Linked DNA regions of Sediminitomix flava. The protein of the gene in region 2 interacts with the protein of the main gene of each other region in a pairwise test. Links are inferred from orthologs where the notes say so. Each region holds a gene or a part of one and is shown on either strand. Other genes may lie near its edges.

Region 1 (7,877 bases), on a different replicon or contig from region 2:
AGCGTTTATGATTGGTTAGGAGACATGGATCTACCTAGTCATGAACGTTTTAATATTACAGAAATAAAGTTTAAAGGTGGTAAAAAAGGCTATTTCAAAAATACTCAGAACCTTGAACTTTACGCTGGAGACCCAGTAGTGGTTGATATGCAAAACGGCCACCATATCGGTCATGTTTCTTTACAAGGTGAAATTGTTCGCCTTCAAATGCTAAAGAAAAATATAGAAGAAGAAGATCCAGAAGTAAAAGAAATTCTTCGAAAAGCTACGAATAAAGATCTAGAGAAATTTGCTCGCGTTAAACAACGTGAGATGCCTACTCTTTACCGTACTAGACAAATTATACAAGATACAAAGCTTCAAATGAAGCTTTCTGATGTAGAATATCAGGCTGATAATACAAAAGCAACATTCTACTATTCTGCCGATGATCGTGTAGACTTTAGAGAACTAATTAAGATTCTTGCTTCGGAATTTAAAATCCGAGTAGAAATGCGTCAGATTAGTTTAAGACAAGAAGCTAGTAGATTAGGCGGTATTGGGTCTTGTGGTAGAGAGTTATGTTGTTCTACTTGGCTCTCAGAGTTCAAGAGTGTTACAACAATGGCTGCTCGTTATCAGAACTTGTCATTAAACCCTAGTAAACTTTCTGGGCAATGTGGTCGACTTAAGTGTTGTTTAAATTACGAATTAGAAACTTACCTAGACGCACTTATTGATATTCCTCAAATTGACAAACCAATTCGTACTCAAAGAGGAGATGCATCTCTTCAAAAAGTTGACATCTTTAAAAAAGTTCTTTGGTTTAGCTATGAGAATGAAACAACTTGGGTTCCTGTTTCTGCTGAAAGAGTTAAAGAAATTCTATCTCTAATCGATAAGGGAGTAAAAATCACTTCCCTTCAAGATGATGAAGTATTTACAAAGGAACACAAGAGTAAATTAGGAGAAGCAGTAGAGAAACTCGAAAGAAAACGTCTAATTCGTCAGAAAGCGATTCGAAAAGCTTCTAACGAACCGACAGAAGAGGATAAGCCTCAAAAGTCTGATCGACAAAGAGGACGACGCCAAAGAGGGAATGTATCTGGTTCTACTGAAAGACAAGGAACAAATAGACGTGGAGACAGAAGTACTAGACAAGATCAAAATTCTAAACGTCCAAATAGACGAAAGCCGAATGATCAAGTAACTTCTACAGACAATAAAGGTGCTGAAGCAACTCCACATCATAAAAGAAGAGCATTACCGAAGGAAAAAGTTGAAAACAAGAACACTCCTAAAAAGGTAGAACAACAGCCCGAATCAAAATCCAGACCTAAGAAATGGGGAGGTAAAGGTAATAGTCAAAAACAAGGACAAAAACCTACTCAAGCTAAGGGTAATCCTCAAAAGCAAACTCCGGAAAAGAAGGCTCCAAACAGACCTAATCGTAGAAGGAAGCCATCTAATCGAAAACCAACAGATTCAAAATAATAATACTTGCAGACTACTTATCAAAAAGTAGTCTGCTTGCTTTATCATATAAAAACATGAAACTTTTTTATTTCCTAAGCCTAGCACTTCTTCCTTTTCTTTATGCATGTGATTCCACTATTGAAAAAGAAGAATACACAAACTTTGATAATAACATTTGGGAATATGACTCTATTTCTTCATTTGAGTTTAAGGTAAATGAAGTCAACAGAAGCCATAATCTTTTATTCAACATCCGTTATTCACTTGAGTACCCTCATTACAACCTCTTTGTAATTTATGATCTCATAAAAGGGCAAGATACTCTAAGTAATAATGAAATGACGGAGTTTAACTTAATGCACCCTCAGAAAGGAGCTCCATTTGGAGAAAGTAGTGAAGTATTAGGAAATGGCATAGCCATTTACACTCTTCAACTTCCCCTTCAACAAAACATTAAATTAGACACTGGAACATATCAACTTAATTTAAAACACTATATGCGTCCAGATTCACTAAACGGTGTACAAGCAATAGGATATAGAATTGAATATGCTGAATAATAAAAAAGGATTACTTCATTCAATGAAGTAATCCTTCTTTAATTTCTAGAGCTTTTAGTTTAAGCTGTCAAAGCAACAATTCCGATTTGAACAAACCCGATAATAAAACCTAGAATAGCTCCCATCAACTCAATAAACTTAAGTTCTTTCTTAATCACAGACATCAGAAGGTCTTCCAACTTTTGATCTGAGAAATCAAGAACTCTCTTCTCTACCATATCTTCAATATCAACCTCTTCTACTTTCTGAGTAACCGAATTCATCATTTGAGGAATCATCTCATCAAGCATAGTCTCTAGGCGCTCATGTATCTGATCTTTAATCTTATCGCCTCCAAACATCATTAGAAGAGCTCCTCCACCATTTTGTGTAACCATTTCATCGATGTATTCCATTATACGCTCTAATATTGATTTTTTGAGGCTGGCTCTATTCTCAGGAGTATCTAATTTATCAGCTATCATTTCTGGAGAGAATAAGTCTCTCGCGACAATTCCTCCTAACCTTTTAGCCAATGTTGGCTTTCTTTTAGGAAAAATACCTTGTACAGGGTATCCAAGAACATAAACTGCTTTTCTTGGTCTAAATAACATCTTAATGGCTACATAATTTGTCACCCAACCAATAGCTGCTGAAATAAAAGGAATAATATATATTGTAAAATTCATTGTATTTGTATTTTCTCTTGACTAAAAAGATTTTAAAGCTTCATATAACTTCACTGTAGGTAATCCCATTACTGTAAAATATGAGCCTTTAATTTCAGTAATTCCTGTTAAACCAATCCACTCTTGTATACCATAAGCTCCCGCTTTATCATATGGCTTGTAGTTTTCAATATAATATTTGATCTCGTCCTCTGAAAGCGATCTAAAGGTTACTGTCGTTGAATCGGAAAAACTTACTTCTTTATCTTTAGACATCAAACAAACCCCTGTAGTTACATCATGAGATTTACCCGAAAGTTTTTGTATCATTTCAAAAGCTTCTTCCGCATCTTTTGGCTTTCCCAAAATTTCGTCTTCTACAATAACCGTCGTATCTGAAGTAACTACTAACTCAATTTCCTCTAACTCATTTTTAAAAGGAGATGCTTTCAACACAGCCAAATATTCTGCAACCTTAGCTGCCTCTAAATCTTTAGGGTAAACTTCTTCTGTTGGTTTTGTTCTCACTTCAAAGGTAAATCCCATTTCTTGAAGCAATTGTTTTCTTCTAGGAGAGTTTGAAGCTAATATTATTTTTTTTCCAATATCCATACTTAAAAATCACAATAAAATGCAGATAAAATTAGCAGATGATAAACTTATTGCCAACCGAAATGAGTACTAAGTTATCGAATCTTTATAAGAATAAACCTTAGAGAAAATCATTCCTCTGAAAAAGGATTGACTCGCAATGATTTGTAAGTTTACATCATCAAAAAGCGACTCCCAATTAGGAAATTGATTTCGTCTTAAACTTGTAAAAAGTTTAAAAAAACGATGCATAAATAATGAAAATACTCTTTGCCAGTATGAATCTAAAGAACTGTAGACTAGTTGAAAATCTGATACGAACCAAAATCCTCTAGGTTTCAATAAATTTAGAATTTGACTTTTCCAGCCTTGAAGTTCTTCATTTGTAAAAAGGTCAAGAAAAAAGTTAGTTATAATTACATCAAACTGAACATTGGAGGCAAATAACAAAGAATCTGAATGTATAAATTCAATATATTCATGATTCAATTTTGAAACATTTCGTTGTTCAGACAATTTTATCATCTCAGAAGAGGCTTCGACATAAATTAATTTAGAAGGTTTTATTCTTTTGAAAATCTCTTCTAATATCCAACCTGTACCACCTCCAACTATTAAAACTTTATCACCATCCTCTAATTTATCTAGAAAAGCTACTTGTGCTTTATGGATAGATTTCCCAAAAACTAAAGAGACTAATTTATCATAGATGAAAGCGATTCGATCGTATTCATTAAGCATGAATTAACAATTTGATTATAAAAAAAGAGTCACCTTAAAACGCATTAAGATGACTCTATTCTTTTTATTTAAAAAAACCTATGGAATCCATTTGATTTCATTGAATTTCGGTTTTCTCTTTTCAAGGAAAGCATCTCTACCTTCTTTCGCTTCATCAGTCATATAAGCCAAACGAGTTGCTTCTCCTGCAAACACTTGCTGACCAACCATACCATCATCTGTAGCGTTGAATGCAAACTTCAACATTTTGATAGCTGTTGGGGACTTCATCAAGATTTCTTGCGCCCACTCATAAGCGGTATCTTCAAGTTCTTCGTGTGGAATAACAGCATTTACCATACCCATTTCGTAAGCCTCTTGAGCAGAGTAATTTCTACCTAAGAAGAAAATTTCACGAGCACGCTTCTGACCAACCATTTTAGCCAAATATGCAGAACCATAACCACCATCGAAACTTGCTACATCAGCATCTGTCTGCTTAAAGATTGCATGTTCTTTACTCGCCAAAGTCATATCACATACTACATGCAAACTATGACCACCACCTACTGCCCAACCAGGAACAACAGCAATAACTACTTTAGGCATAAAACGAATCAGACGTTGTACCTCAAGAATGTTAAGACGAGGCATTCCGTCATCATCAACATAACCTTGGTGTCCTCTTGCATTTTGATCTCCACCACTACAGAATGAATATCCACCATCTTTTGTAGAAGGGCCTTCTGCTGAAAGCAAAACTACACCAATAGAAGTATCTTCTCTAGCATCTAGAAAAGCTTGATAAAGTTCTGCTACTGTTTTAGGACGGAATGCATTACGCACGTTCGGACGGTTAAAAGCAATACGAGCTACCCCGTTTGCTTTCTTATAGGTAATATCTTCGAATTCCTTTACGGTTTTCCAATCTATCTTGCTCATCTTTTTATCATTAAAGTAATACAGTTTCAAAACTACATTTCTCATTGAAAAAGATGATACAAATTGAGAAATATTTTTCAGATCAAATACAAACTTCACTTCATCAATTAGAAAATGAAGACACTGATTAAAATTTATTAAAATCTGAAACGGTTGTTTTCACAAACAATTACAAAGAAAAAAAGACCAACACAAAGTGTCAGCCTTTTCTCATTTAACCTAATTTATTAACCCATTATCAATCAAAAAATTCTTGCGCAACGAATCGTTGCATATATATCTTTATTGTATTATTCTTTCTCGTTTTTGTACATTACAAATATATAGAATTCGAGTTAATAAAGTCAAATATTCTACAAATATTATTTACATTTTTTTGAATATTTTAAACACACTAAGTTTAAAAAACTACTAATCAACATTTTAACCGATAAAAAATCCTTAAAAAGGTTAATAACACAACACTAGTAGATCAAAGTAAAGATGAACGTAGTTCATTCTATTTCAAAGACAAAAATACTGAAAATGAACTCATTACTAGTTTTCATTACAGCTTATTATGTATAATTCACAAAAAAGGCAAGTCAATAAAAATTGACTTGCCTTAAGACTCAAAGAGAATCTAAATTTATTTTTGAGCTTCCACCCATTTACGAGCATTTACGAATGCTTCGATCCATGGAGAAACTTCATCTTGTCTATCTGATGGATAATGTGCCCAGTTCCAAGGGAAGATTGCTCTTTCCAAGTGTGGCATCATTACCAAGTGACGTCCGTCTGCCGAACAAAGAGCTGCTGCATTGTAGTCAGAACCGTTAGGGTTTGCAGGATATGCTTCATAACCATAAGTACCAACAATGTTGTATTCGCTAGCCTCTTTTGGCAATTGGAATTTACCTTCACCGTGTGCAATCCAAACACCTAGACGAGTACCACTCAATGAATTGAACATCACAGAATTATTTTCTGGGATTTCCATGTTCAAGAAATTAGACTCGAATTTGTACGATTCGTTATGTAACATCTTAGGCTTCTCATCATGGTCTGGCGTTACCAAACCAAGCTCTACCATAACTTGACAACCGTTACATACACCCAAACTCAATGTATCAGGACGAGCATAGAAGTTGTCTAGTGCTGCTTTAGCTTTCTCATTGAACAAGAAGGCTCCAGCCCAACCTTTTGCTGAACCAAGAACATCTGAGTTCGAGAATCCACCTACAAAGACAATCATGTTTACATCTGACAAGTCTTCTCTACCAGAGATCAAATCTGTCATATGAACGTCTTTTACATCAAATCCTGCAAGGTGTAAAGAGTAAGCCATCTCACGATCACCATTTACTCCTTTTTCACGAATAATAGCTGCTTTAGCACCTGTTTTCGTTTTACGATCAGGATCAATGCCCAAATCTTTCAACTTACCAGAGAATCCTTCTGGGAAAGTATAGTGAAGTGCTTGGTGCTTGTAGTTATCAAAACGCTCTCTTGCTTTCTCTTCACCTGATTGTTGTTGGTCAAGGAAATAAGATGTTTTGAACCAAGTATCACGAAGCATTGGGATGTTGAAGTCAAGCGTCTCACCATTCAATGCAATTTTCACATCGTCAGAAGCAACAGCTTTACCAATTACTGTAAAGTCAACGCCATTTGCAGAAAGAGCCGCTTCAGTAGCTTTCACATCATTCACTTGAAGTACGATACCCGCTTTTTCAGCAAATAACAATTTGATGATATCAGCTTCTCCCATTTCTGAAAGATCAAGCTCCATACCTACGTTTGTAGATGGGAAACACATTTCCAACAAAGCAGTAATCAAACCACCTGCTGAGATATCGTGACCAGCCACTACATTTCCTTCCTCGATCAAAGCTTGAACAGTATTGAATGCCGATTTGAAATAAGCAGCACTATTTACTGTCGGAACTTCTTGACCAATTTTATTTACAACTTGAGCGAATGAAGAACCGCCAAGTTTAAATCCGTCTTGTGAGAAATCTACATAAACTAATGTAGCTCCTTCTTTTGCATCTGGAGTAACGATTTTCTTAAGGTCAGTTACTTCACCTACTGATGAAATGATCACTGTACCCGGAGAATAAACCGTATCACCTTCATATTTCTGAGTCATTGAAAGTGAATCTTTACCCGTTGGGATATTGATTCCTAATTCACATGCAAAATCAGAAACAGCTTCAACAGCTTTATACAAACGCGCATCTTCGCCTTCGTTTTTACAAGGCCACATCCAGTTTGCTGAAAGTGAAACCCCTGCCAATTTATCATCGATTGGAGCAAAAACAAGGTTAGTCAATGCTTCAGCGATAGCCATTCTTGAACCTGCAGCAGGATCAATCATAGCCGCAACAGGTGCATGACCAACAGAAGTTGCAATACCACCAGTTCCTCTGTAATCGATAGCCATTGCAGAAACATCTGAAAGTGGCAATTGAAGCTCACCCACACATTGTTGCTGTGCTACACGACCAGTTACCGAACGGTCAACTTTGTTTGTCAACCAATCTTTTGAAGCTACAGCTTCTAACTGAAGAACATCTTCTAGGTATTCGTAGATTTTAGCTTTATCATATGCTACTTCTTCGAATTTTTCATCTTTAGAAGCATCATTCATGATCGTTTTAGGAGGATTACCGAACATATCTGACAGTTTCCAGTCGATAGGGTTTTGCGCTCCTGTTTTATCTTCAAATTTGAAATGCATATCACCAGTCACCTCTCCTACTACATACATAGGAGCACGCTCACGCTCTGCGATTGCTTTCAATTTGTCTACATTCTCAGCTTTCATTACCAATCCCATACGCTCTTGAGATTCGTTACCTACGATTTCTTTTCCAGAAAGTGTAGGATCTCCCACTGGTAATGATCTTAAATCAATTGTTCCTCCTGTATCTTCTACAAGCTCAGAAAGACAGTTCAAGTGTCCACCTGCACCGTGATC
Region 2 (7,878 bases):
CCTCCCATACCTTTCACCATCTTCCCAGGGATTTTCCAATTGGCAATATCTCCATTCTCAGAAACTTCCATTGCGCCTAAAATGGTCAGATCAATATGTCCCCCTCTAATCATCGCAAAGCTTTCAGCAGAACTAAATAGGCTAGAGCCAGCCAACATACTTACTGTTTGCTTTCCTGCGTTGATCAAATCAGCATCAACTTCATCTTCTGTGGGAAAAGGACCGATGCCTAACAATCCATTTTCAGATTGTAATACGACATCAATATCAGATGGGATATAGTTTGCTACAAGAGTCGGGATACCAATACCTAAATTGACATAAAAGCCATCCTCAAGCTCTTTCGCTATTCGTTTAGCAATTCCGTGTTTATCTAGCATGTTGTTGTTTGTGGTTTTTGAGTCTCTATTGACAGCCTCCTCAAGCTGAATAGTAACTTATTACAATAAGTTAAAACTTAAATCCACAGAATACAAGTATTTTACTAATTCTCTGAAGGAACACTCTTTTCTAAACGGATAATATTATCCCACATTAACTGAGGCACGGTGACAGTTTCCCCCAAATTAAAATCGTAATGGATGATTGAAGAACTAAAGAAAGCGACCAAAGTATTGAACTTGGTACTATAAAATTTGGAGATCATCTTAATTCTCTGATCATCAAACTCCTTTACTTTAATCCCTACTTTCACCTGATCTGGAAAAGTGACAGGATAGACAAAGTTTGATTCCATAGAAGCCACCATCAAACCTTGGTTTTTGTGTTCTTCATCGGAAGTTTGGAGTCTTCTAAAATATTCTTGTTGGGCTGTCTCAAACCATTTAATGTAGGTTGAATGATTGAGATGTTGGTGTGCATTCAAATCTCCCCAAATGACAGGAAACTCTAACCAGATTGGAAATTCTGAAGGAATAAGTGCTGTTGATTTCATGTTGTTTTGATTGTACCTATACTGATGCAATCAAAAAACAGAAAGAGATTGTTCCCAAAACGGAAACAATCTCTTTTTTATTTCTAGTAATATTTCTTTTCAGAAAGGTAATTTTTCACATAATCTGTGACTCCTTCCTCCAAAGTATGGAAGGCTTTATCGTATCCGATACTTCTTAACTTAGACATATCTGCCTCAGTGAAATATTGGTATTTGTCACGAATATCTTCAGGAGTATCTCTAAATGAAATATTCTCTGCTTTATCCATTGCTGCAAAAGTAGCTTTTGTAAGGTCTAAGAACGTACGTGCTGTTCCTGTACCCAAGTTGTAAAGTCCTGAGTTCTTACGGTGATGCATCAAGAACATCATCACTTCCACTACATCTTTTACATAAACAAAGTCTCTTGACTGATGTCCATCTGCAATTCCTTCTTTGTGCGAACGGAACAATTGCATTCCTTCAGTCTCTCCGATTTGTTTGTGAGCGTGCATAATCACAGATGCCATACGTCCTTTATGGTACTCATTAGGTCCGTATACATTAAAGAACTTCAAGCCTGCCCAGAAGAAAGGTTTCTTCTCTTCTTTCATTGCCCACTTATCAAAATCATTCTTAGAGACACCATAAGGGTTTAATGGTTGTAATTGCTCAATGATGTCCTCACTGTCAACGTAACCATGCTCACCTAATCCATAGGTTGCAGCCGAAGAAGCATATACCACAGGAATGGCATGTTCACAACATGCTTTCCAAACTTTTTTCGTGTATTCTGTATTTAGGTGGTTCAACACGTCCATATCGAACTCAGCCGTGTTTGTACGAGCCCCCATGTGGAAGATAAATTCAACCTCTAGGTGATTTTTATCTAACCAATCAAAGAAATCTTCACGATCTACTTTTTCAATAATTCTTTTGCCATCCAGATTTTTATTTTTTTCTGGATTAGAGAAATCATCAACTGCAACCACGTGGTTGAAGTTATCCTCATTCAAGCGGCTGACCATACAGCTCCCAATGAAGCCTGCTGCTCCCGTTACTACAATCATTATTTAAGAATTTATAAAGTCGATCAAATGAATTTGAGGGCAAAGTTAATTATTTCAAAGAAAGAAATAACTTCTAAGTGATTAGATTTTAGGAATGTTTTGTGAGATCAAATCTTGCGTTTGAAGCCACTGCAATCCGATAATTGTCTTGGCATCGTGTATTTGCCCTTCTTCAAGCATTTTATAAAGGGTCTTTTTATCATAAAATTCCAAGGCAATATCTTCATATTCACAATCCAATCCACCGCCTTCTTCTATTTTAGATGCATTGTCTACTTCTATATAGAATAAATGGACTTTCTCATAAGTATTGCCTGGTGTAGAAAAGAAAGAACAAATGAACTCCGTCTTCTGAGCTTTATACCCAGTTTCTTCCAAGACTTCTCGTTCAATGGCTTCAAATTTACTTTCTCCTTTATCCAAAATTCCAGCTACGGTTTCTGTAAGCCAAGCATTTCCACTTTGCATGATTGGGAAACGAAATTGCCTTACCAAAACCACTTTCTGTAAATCCTTGTGCCAAAGAATTGCGGTTACGGCTTCTCCTCTATCGTTAAAAATACGAGTTATGGTATCTGTCATCCCTCCATCAAACTTCTCATGACGAAGCGTCCCTTTTCTGATCTTAAGAAAATCGTCATAGACGGTTTCTTCTGACAGAATCTCTACTTTTTGAGGATGTTTATTGATTTTTTTTCCTTTTAGGTACATGATTTCAAGGTATCTGATACTCAGTTTATAAACAAAACTTAAAGCAAAAGGATATAATCATGTATCTGATTTCTTGATAGAAAGGAAGTTATTCTTAGAATTTTAGTGCAATGGTTGTCGAATAATCACAGTTTTGTCAGATGGCGTCTTTCCCAAATAGATTTCATGGTGAAATTCCTTTGGTCGTCGTCCCAATTGACGGATGTAACGAAACATTTCTCCTATCGGAATATCTGTATTACTAGACATATGCCCTTTACCTAACATCTGAACACAATCACCATCTTCATATTCAAAAATACTGATCCCATTTACAGAAGAAGTATTCCCATCGCTATGATAGCTCTGAAATAAAGAAATAAGAGAATCTTTAAATTTTAGAGGAATTCGTAAAAGTAGTTTCCATGCCCAACGCGTATGGAGTTGACTTTTATCTTTAGCACTCTGATCTAACTCCCAAAGAGTCTCTAGCCTTGGGATACTAAATGAAATCTGATGTTCTTTGAGGGCGTAGTTTGCAAATTCCTGTGCAAATTCTAGAAGCAATTTAGATTTTGATTGAAATTCATTATGGTCAGGCTCACCAATTCCATTGATACTCAGGTATAATTTTTTATCAAAGGAAATAAATTCCGGGGTATTCTTAGCATTGTAATAATTAGGATCTATAGCTTCTATATCAAGCATGATAAGGATTGGTTTCTTCTTGAAATTAAAAAATAGTGATTTTAAAAAAACAGTTCCATCAAATAATAGGTGATTTCTCTAAATCTTAAAAATTTGTTATGAAATATTTATAACTAACTCTTTGAATCTCACTCTAAGATTATCTTACTTTTGCTAAAGGAAGGTATGTGATATCTTAATTTACCTTACCGCTTTTTTGTTTCTCATTTCCTCATATATTTAGTCTATGAAAAAATTAGTAAGCATTATTTCTTTCATTAGTTTTATTTTATTGAGTGCCTATACTCCTATCGACTCTTTTGACAAACCTGTTGTATTGTTGAAAGTTACCGTTTTAGATGAGACGGGTAATACTCAAAAAAATGCTAAGATCAGATTATATGAATCTTTGACTGACTTTCAATTTGATGATAATGTAGTCGTAGAAGGAACGACTAACGATAAAGGGAAAGCCACATTCAAAGGTCTTGCACCAAAGAGTTATTTTGTAAAAGCTTGGAAAGGTAATAAAGTTTCTCCAGAAGCTGGATTAAAAACTAAGAAGTTACAAAAGAATAATTTGAATAAGATAAATGTGATCATTTCAGAAGCTAATGAAATGGCAATTCCAAAAGTGAAGAAAGAAGGTAAATAATAGACCTTAGACTTCTAAAACAAAGAGCCTTACAAATCATTGTAGGGCTTTTTTTATTTGCCATTGCATTATTTCTACTCCGAGTAAAACAAATCAAACTATATTCTAAGATAAATAGACTGAAATTAGCACTACAAGAAACATCTCTCTATACTTACGACATCTAAAGGTTCATCAAATCACTATTACTTGTCCAAAAATCTCAGATATATAGATCGAAAAATCATTGCAGAAGGACTCAAGCTAAAATTAAGCAAAGCTGAGATTGCAGACACCTTGAAGGTCTCTGTGACTACCATCTACCGAGAATTGAACCGAAACACCCGTAAATCTGGTACTTACGATCCAAAATATGCCCACAAATTAGCATTAGCCCGTAAAAAACGGGTAGGAAGCATTGCCAAGAAAAAGTCTGTACAGACAAAAAAGAAAGCTTATACACTTTATGCTGATCGTCGTTTGATAAAATGGTTTTCGGACACGACAGAAGGAAGAAAACCTAAAAACACTTTTCTTACTCCTTTAAAATGGGGAAGTGCGTATCAGGTTATACTTTCAAAGAAAGTATTCCATTTCTACAACGATTTCGCATTATTCGCCTTACTCTATTATCATGAAGGTTGGAACTTCCCAACAATCATTGATGTACTTTACAGTTCATTTCTACCCCATCTAACATCCAACTCAACTTTTGTTTCAAGTACAAAAGCCTTCACTCCTATAAACTTTATCCAAAAAAATACAGCTGCTTAATCCTATTCTCCCATTTTTTTAATTGCTCAATTGGAAAAGTCACTACACCTATGATCGGAAATTGAAAATGCTTCAATTTTGCAGCCTCAAGAGGTTAATTCTAACTTAGAAAACCTTCATCTTTTTGAGCTTAGTTTCTTTTTTGCATTTGCTCACGAATTGTATTTGATCTTCAATTTTAACTAAATGGACTTCTATTCACCTATAAAGTTCATTAATCAAAAAAACGTGTAAAACTAAAAAAGCATCAAGCTACAAAAGCCCAATGCTAATAAATTTCACCCTAGTATAAATCTGTGACGTTATAGTAGGGCTAACATTACGAAGTTTAGAGAGTTGATTATTCCTCATCTTGATCACTCAATTAGTGCTAGAACGCCAAACTGCAGCTTTGAATCCTATAGGTTTAACTTGGGATATTAATTTTTGAAAATGCCTTTAGTCATTCTACAAGTCTGTTGAGATGCTCAACTGAACCAATTGTTCCAATATTTGCTTTTCTAATTCTTGCGTGTCTATCTGTTGTCCCATTCGTCCTCTGTTCACTGCTATATGCCCCATAAACACTCCTCCTTTTGCTCGAACTGAATCTGCAAAATCGTCAATATACTGTTGCTCAAATTTACTATTGTAAGTATTGAATAATATGACCTTGGTTCCTCTCAAATCATTTGATCTAATGAACTCCCAAATAGGTGGTGCGGGACTATACCACCAAATAGGGGATCCTATATAAAGCGTGTCTATTGTATTGAAATCAACAGGATTGTAATTAATTTCCGCTTTTTGCTTTCGTGCATCTTGATTGGCATTTATCCAACCATTGAGTCCAATCTTATAGTTTTCAGCTTCAATAGGAAGAAGCATTGCTTTTTTATGCTTTGCAATAGTCTTGGCTGCTACCTCTGTATTCTTGGATCGACTAAAATAAGCGACAACAGTTTTTGAACCGTTTGTATTTTCTTGAAAGGGGAAAAGCGCATTGTCCTTATATTGCTTATGTTCAGTACTTACAACGAATACTGCAAAACCAACAAGGGATAACAATAATGTTCCAATTAGTCCGAGGAGAATGTAAATCACTTTCTTTTTCACTGTCTAAAACAATACTTTATATTACTCAAATCAAGCCACGTTTGATCATATCTATGTGCATTAACAACACCATATTTCTGCTTGTTCATTAATCCAGTACAGGGACAAGTTCCATAGTTCTTTCCATAAAACGTTTTCCTGTCATTTTATGAGCAATTTCAGGATAATGATTCAGACGTGTATCATATTTTTCGATATACGCCCTATTGATTTCCTCTCCCAAAGCTTCTAGATCATCAGGAATAATTCCTTTTACTCGAATCTCAATTTGCCCACATTTGATATGCCCCTTTGGATCATTTTGAAAGCTGGTATACCAGCTTCGTTCAGCAAAAGCGTACTGCCTACAGAATATTCTATTATAAGCCACCACTAGCCAAATATCATTGAATCTATGTATTTCCCCTGCCTTAATTTGAGGAGTTTTGGTCTCATGAACCAAATTTAGGATTTCATTCTTTGTCATGTTCATTCCCTTTAAGAATTAGCTATGGTCTAGTTGCTATTACCTTCAACTCCAGTGTCCGCGCCATCCTTTCTGCTTCGATCATTTGTTTGGCAATTTCGGGATGATCTCCATCTCCATACTTTTGTATATAAGCTGTATTGATTTTCTCATTGATAGCATCGAGATCATCAGGTATTATACCTTCAATTTGATAGAACTTATCGCCACATTGTATCGCTCCCTTTTTATCTTCCAAAAACTTATAATACCAACCCTTTGGATCGCCTAGCCATGACCTTGAAAAAATTCTATCGTCTACAACGACCATCCACATGTCAATAAATGGGTGGGTGTCACCCTGTCTGATGGTGGTAATGGGTGTGGCATTAATACAATTTATAAGATCTACATAGTCTTGATCTGCAATACTATGGATCTTGTTTTGCTGTGCATAAGAAAATTCCCCCATCAGTATTGACAGAGGAAAAATCATAATCAGTATTTTAAAGGCTTTCATTAAATAATTGATGAATTTTATCAATAGCTATGCTTACTGCTTCCTCAACATGATATAAATCGATATGCGATGCACCCTCTACGATGAATAACTCACCTCTTCCTTCATTGGTGTAGCTAATCGCTTCGTCACTAAGTGGACCAGTCAGTGCGATTTCACCCCTGATAGCAAGTAATGGACGATCATTCAGGTATTTTAGCATCGGATTCACATTCATCATATATCGAATGTCTATGGATTGTGCGTCTCTGTAATCACCATTGGTCACTTTATACCATCCACGATTACCACCTTCTCTGTAATAGTGACTGGCTTGCTTCCAAAATTGATTTCTTGTTTCCCATTGGCTTTGATCTTCTGCAAAATCCGTTTCACCATACCAAGCATCTACATATTGCTCCTCATTAGTAAGGTAATAATGCTTACGTGCTTTAATGGACGTCTCCAGCATTTCATCAAAGGGTAATGCGCCTGCAGTAGTTACCCAGCCCGCAAAATCAAAAATTCCTGATACCGTGGCGACTTTTTTGATTCGTGGATCAAAAGCGGCAGCATAAGCTACATAGCCTGCCCCAGAACAAATCCCTAATCCTACAATGTTATCTTCATCCACACTCTGAAGACAGCTTAAAAAAGTCACTGCATTTTTAATATCATAAACCTTCATGAAAGGGTCTTCACGGTATCTAGGCGTTCCTTCACTTTCTCCAAAAGTTCTGTGGTCAAATGATAGCGCGATATACCCTAGGCTAGCGAGCCTTTCAGCATATAAACCTGTCGATTGCTCTTTTACTGCTCCTGCTGGTGTTGCAGTCACGATAGTCGTATACTTTTTCGTTGCATCAAAATTTGCTGGAGTGAATAAATTACCTTGTAACTTATAGCCTTCACTCATAAACCAAACTGGATTTTTTCCAGCCTTTAATGCTGTGGAGTATTTGATTCCAAAATTCTTCATTGCTACTTTTTTAAAATTTGTTTCTGCAAAACTATAGTGTAGCTGAATCTTGAAAAGATACTTTTTCGGAGATTATGGGTAAAAATTAGAGA

Evidence for each region.
Region 1: the proteins of rfaD (region 2) and BC781_RS07595 interact in binary tests that used the Escherichia coli proteins (3 or more experiments, as listed by UniProt). The link is inferred for Sediminitomix flava from one-to-one orthologs.

The regions. Positions count from the first base shown.
Region 1 is NZ_QGDO01000002.1:58,048-65,924, forward strand. What follows is about bases 2,995-5,805. They hold BC781_RS07595 (1,4-dihydroxy-2-naphthoyl-CoA synthase), read right to left. Parts: upstream 4,916-5,805; coding sequence 4,073-4,915; downstream 2,995-4,072. Other genes in these bases: BC781_RS07585 (Maf family nucleotide pyrophosphatase), read right to left, coding at 2,995-3,274; BC781_RS07590 (class I SAM-dependent methyltransferase), read right to left, coding at 3,344-3,994; purL (phosphoribosylformylglycinamidine synthase), read right to left, coding at 5,544-5,805. In the rest of the region: BC781_RS07570 (PSP1 domain-containing protein), read left to right, coding at 1-1,473; BC781_RS07575 (gliding motility lipoprotein GldH), read left to right, coding at 1,530-2,015; BC781_RS07580 (DUF445 domain-containing protein), read right to left, coding at 2,075-2,683; more of BC781_RS07585, read right to left, coding at 2,705-2,994; more of purL, read right to left, coding at 5,806-7,877. UniProt on the Escherichia coli protein: Converts o-succinylbenzoyl-CoA (OSB-CoA) to 1,4-dihydroxy-2-naphthoyl-CoA (DHNA-CoA).
Region 2 is NZ_QGDO01000001.1:1,024,863-1,032,740, forward strand. Bases 1-2,812 are described here. They hold rfaD (ADP-glyceromanno-heptose 6-epimerase), read right to left. Parts: upstream 1,984-2,812; coding sequence 1,018-1,983; downstream 1-1,017. Other genes in these bases: BC781_RS03900 (3-oxoacid CoA-transferase subunit B), read right to left, coding at 1-380; BC781_RS03905 (acyl-CoA thioesterase), read right to left, coding at 485-934; BC781_RS03915 (NUDIX domain-containing protein), read right to left, coding at 2,065-2,694; BC781_RS03920 (hypothetical protein), read right to left, coding at 2,797-2,812. In the rest of the region: more of BC781_RS03920, read right to left, coding at 2,813-3,381; BC781_RS03925 (carboxypeptidase-like regulatory domain-containing protein), read left to right, coding at 3,608-4,015; BC781_RS03930 (helix-turn-helix domain-containing protein), read left to right, coding at 4,205-4,768; BC781_RS03935 (flavodoxin family protein), read right to left, coding at 5,216-5,863; BC781_RS03940 (DUF2255 family protein), read right to left, coding at 5,952-6,329; BC781_RS03945 (DUF2255 family protein), read right to left, coding at 6,352-6,828; BC781_RS03950 (alpha/beta hydrolase), read right to left, coding at 6,815-7,786. UniProt on the Escherichia coli protein: Catalyzes the interconversion between ADP-D-glycero-beta-D-manno-heptose and ADP-L-glycero-beta-D-manno-heptose via an epimerization at carbon 6 of the heptose.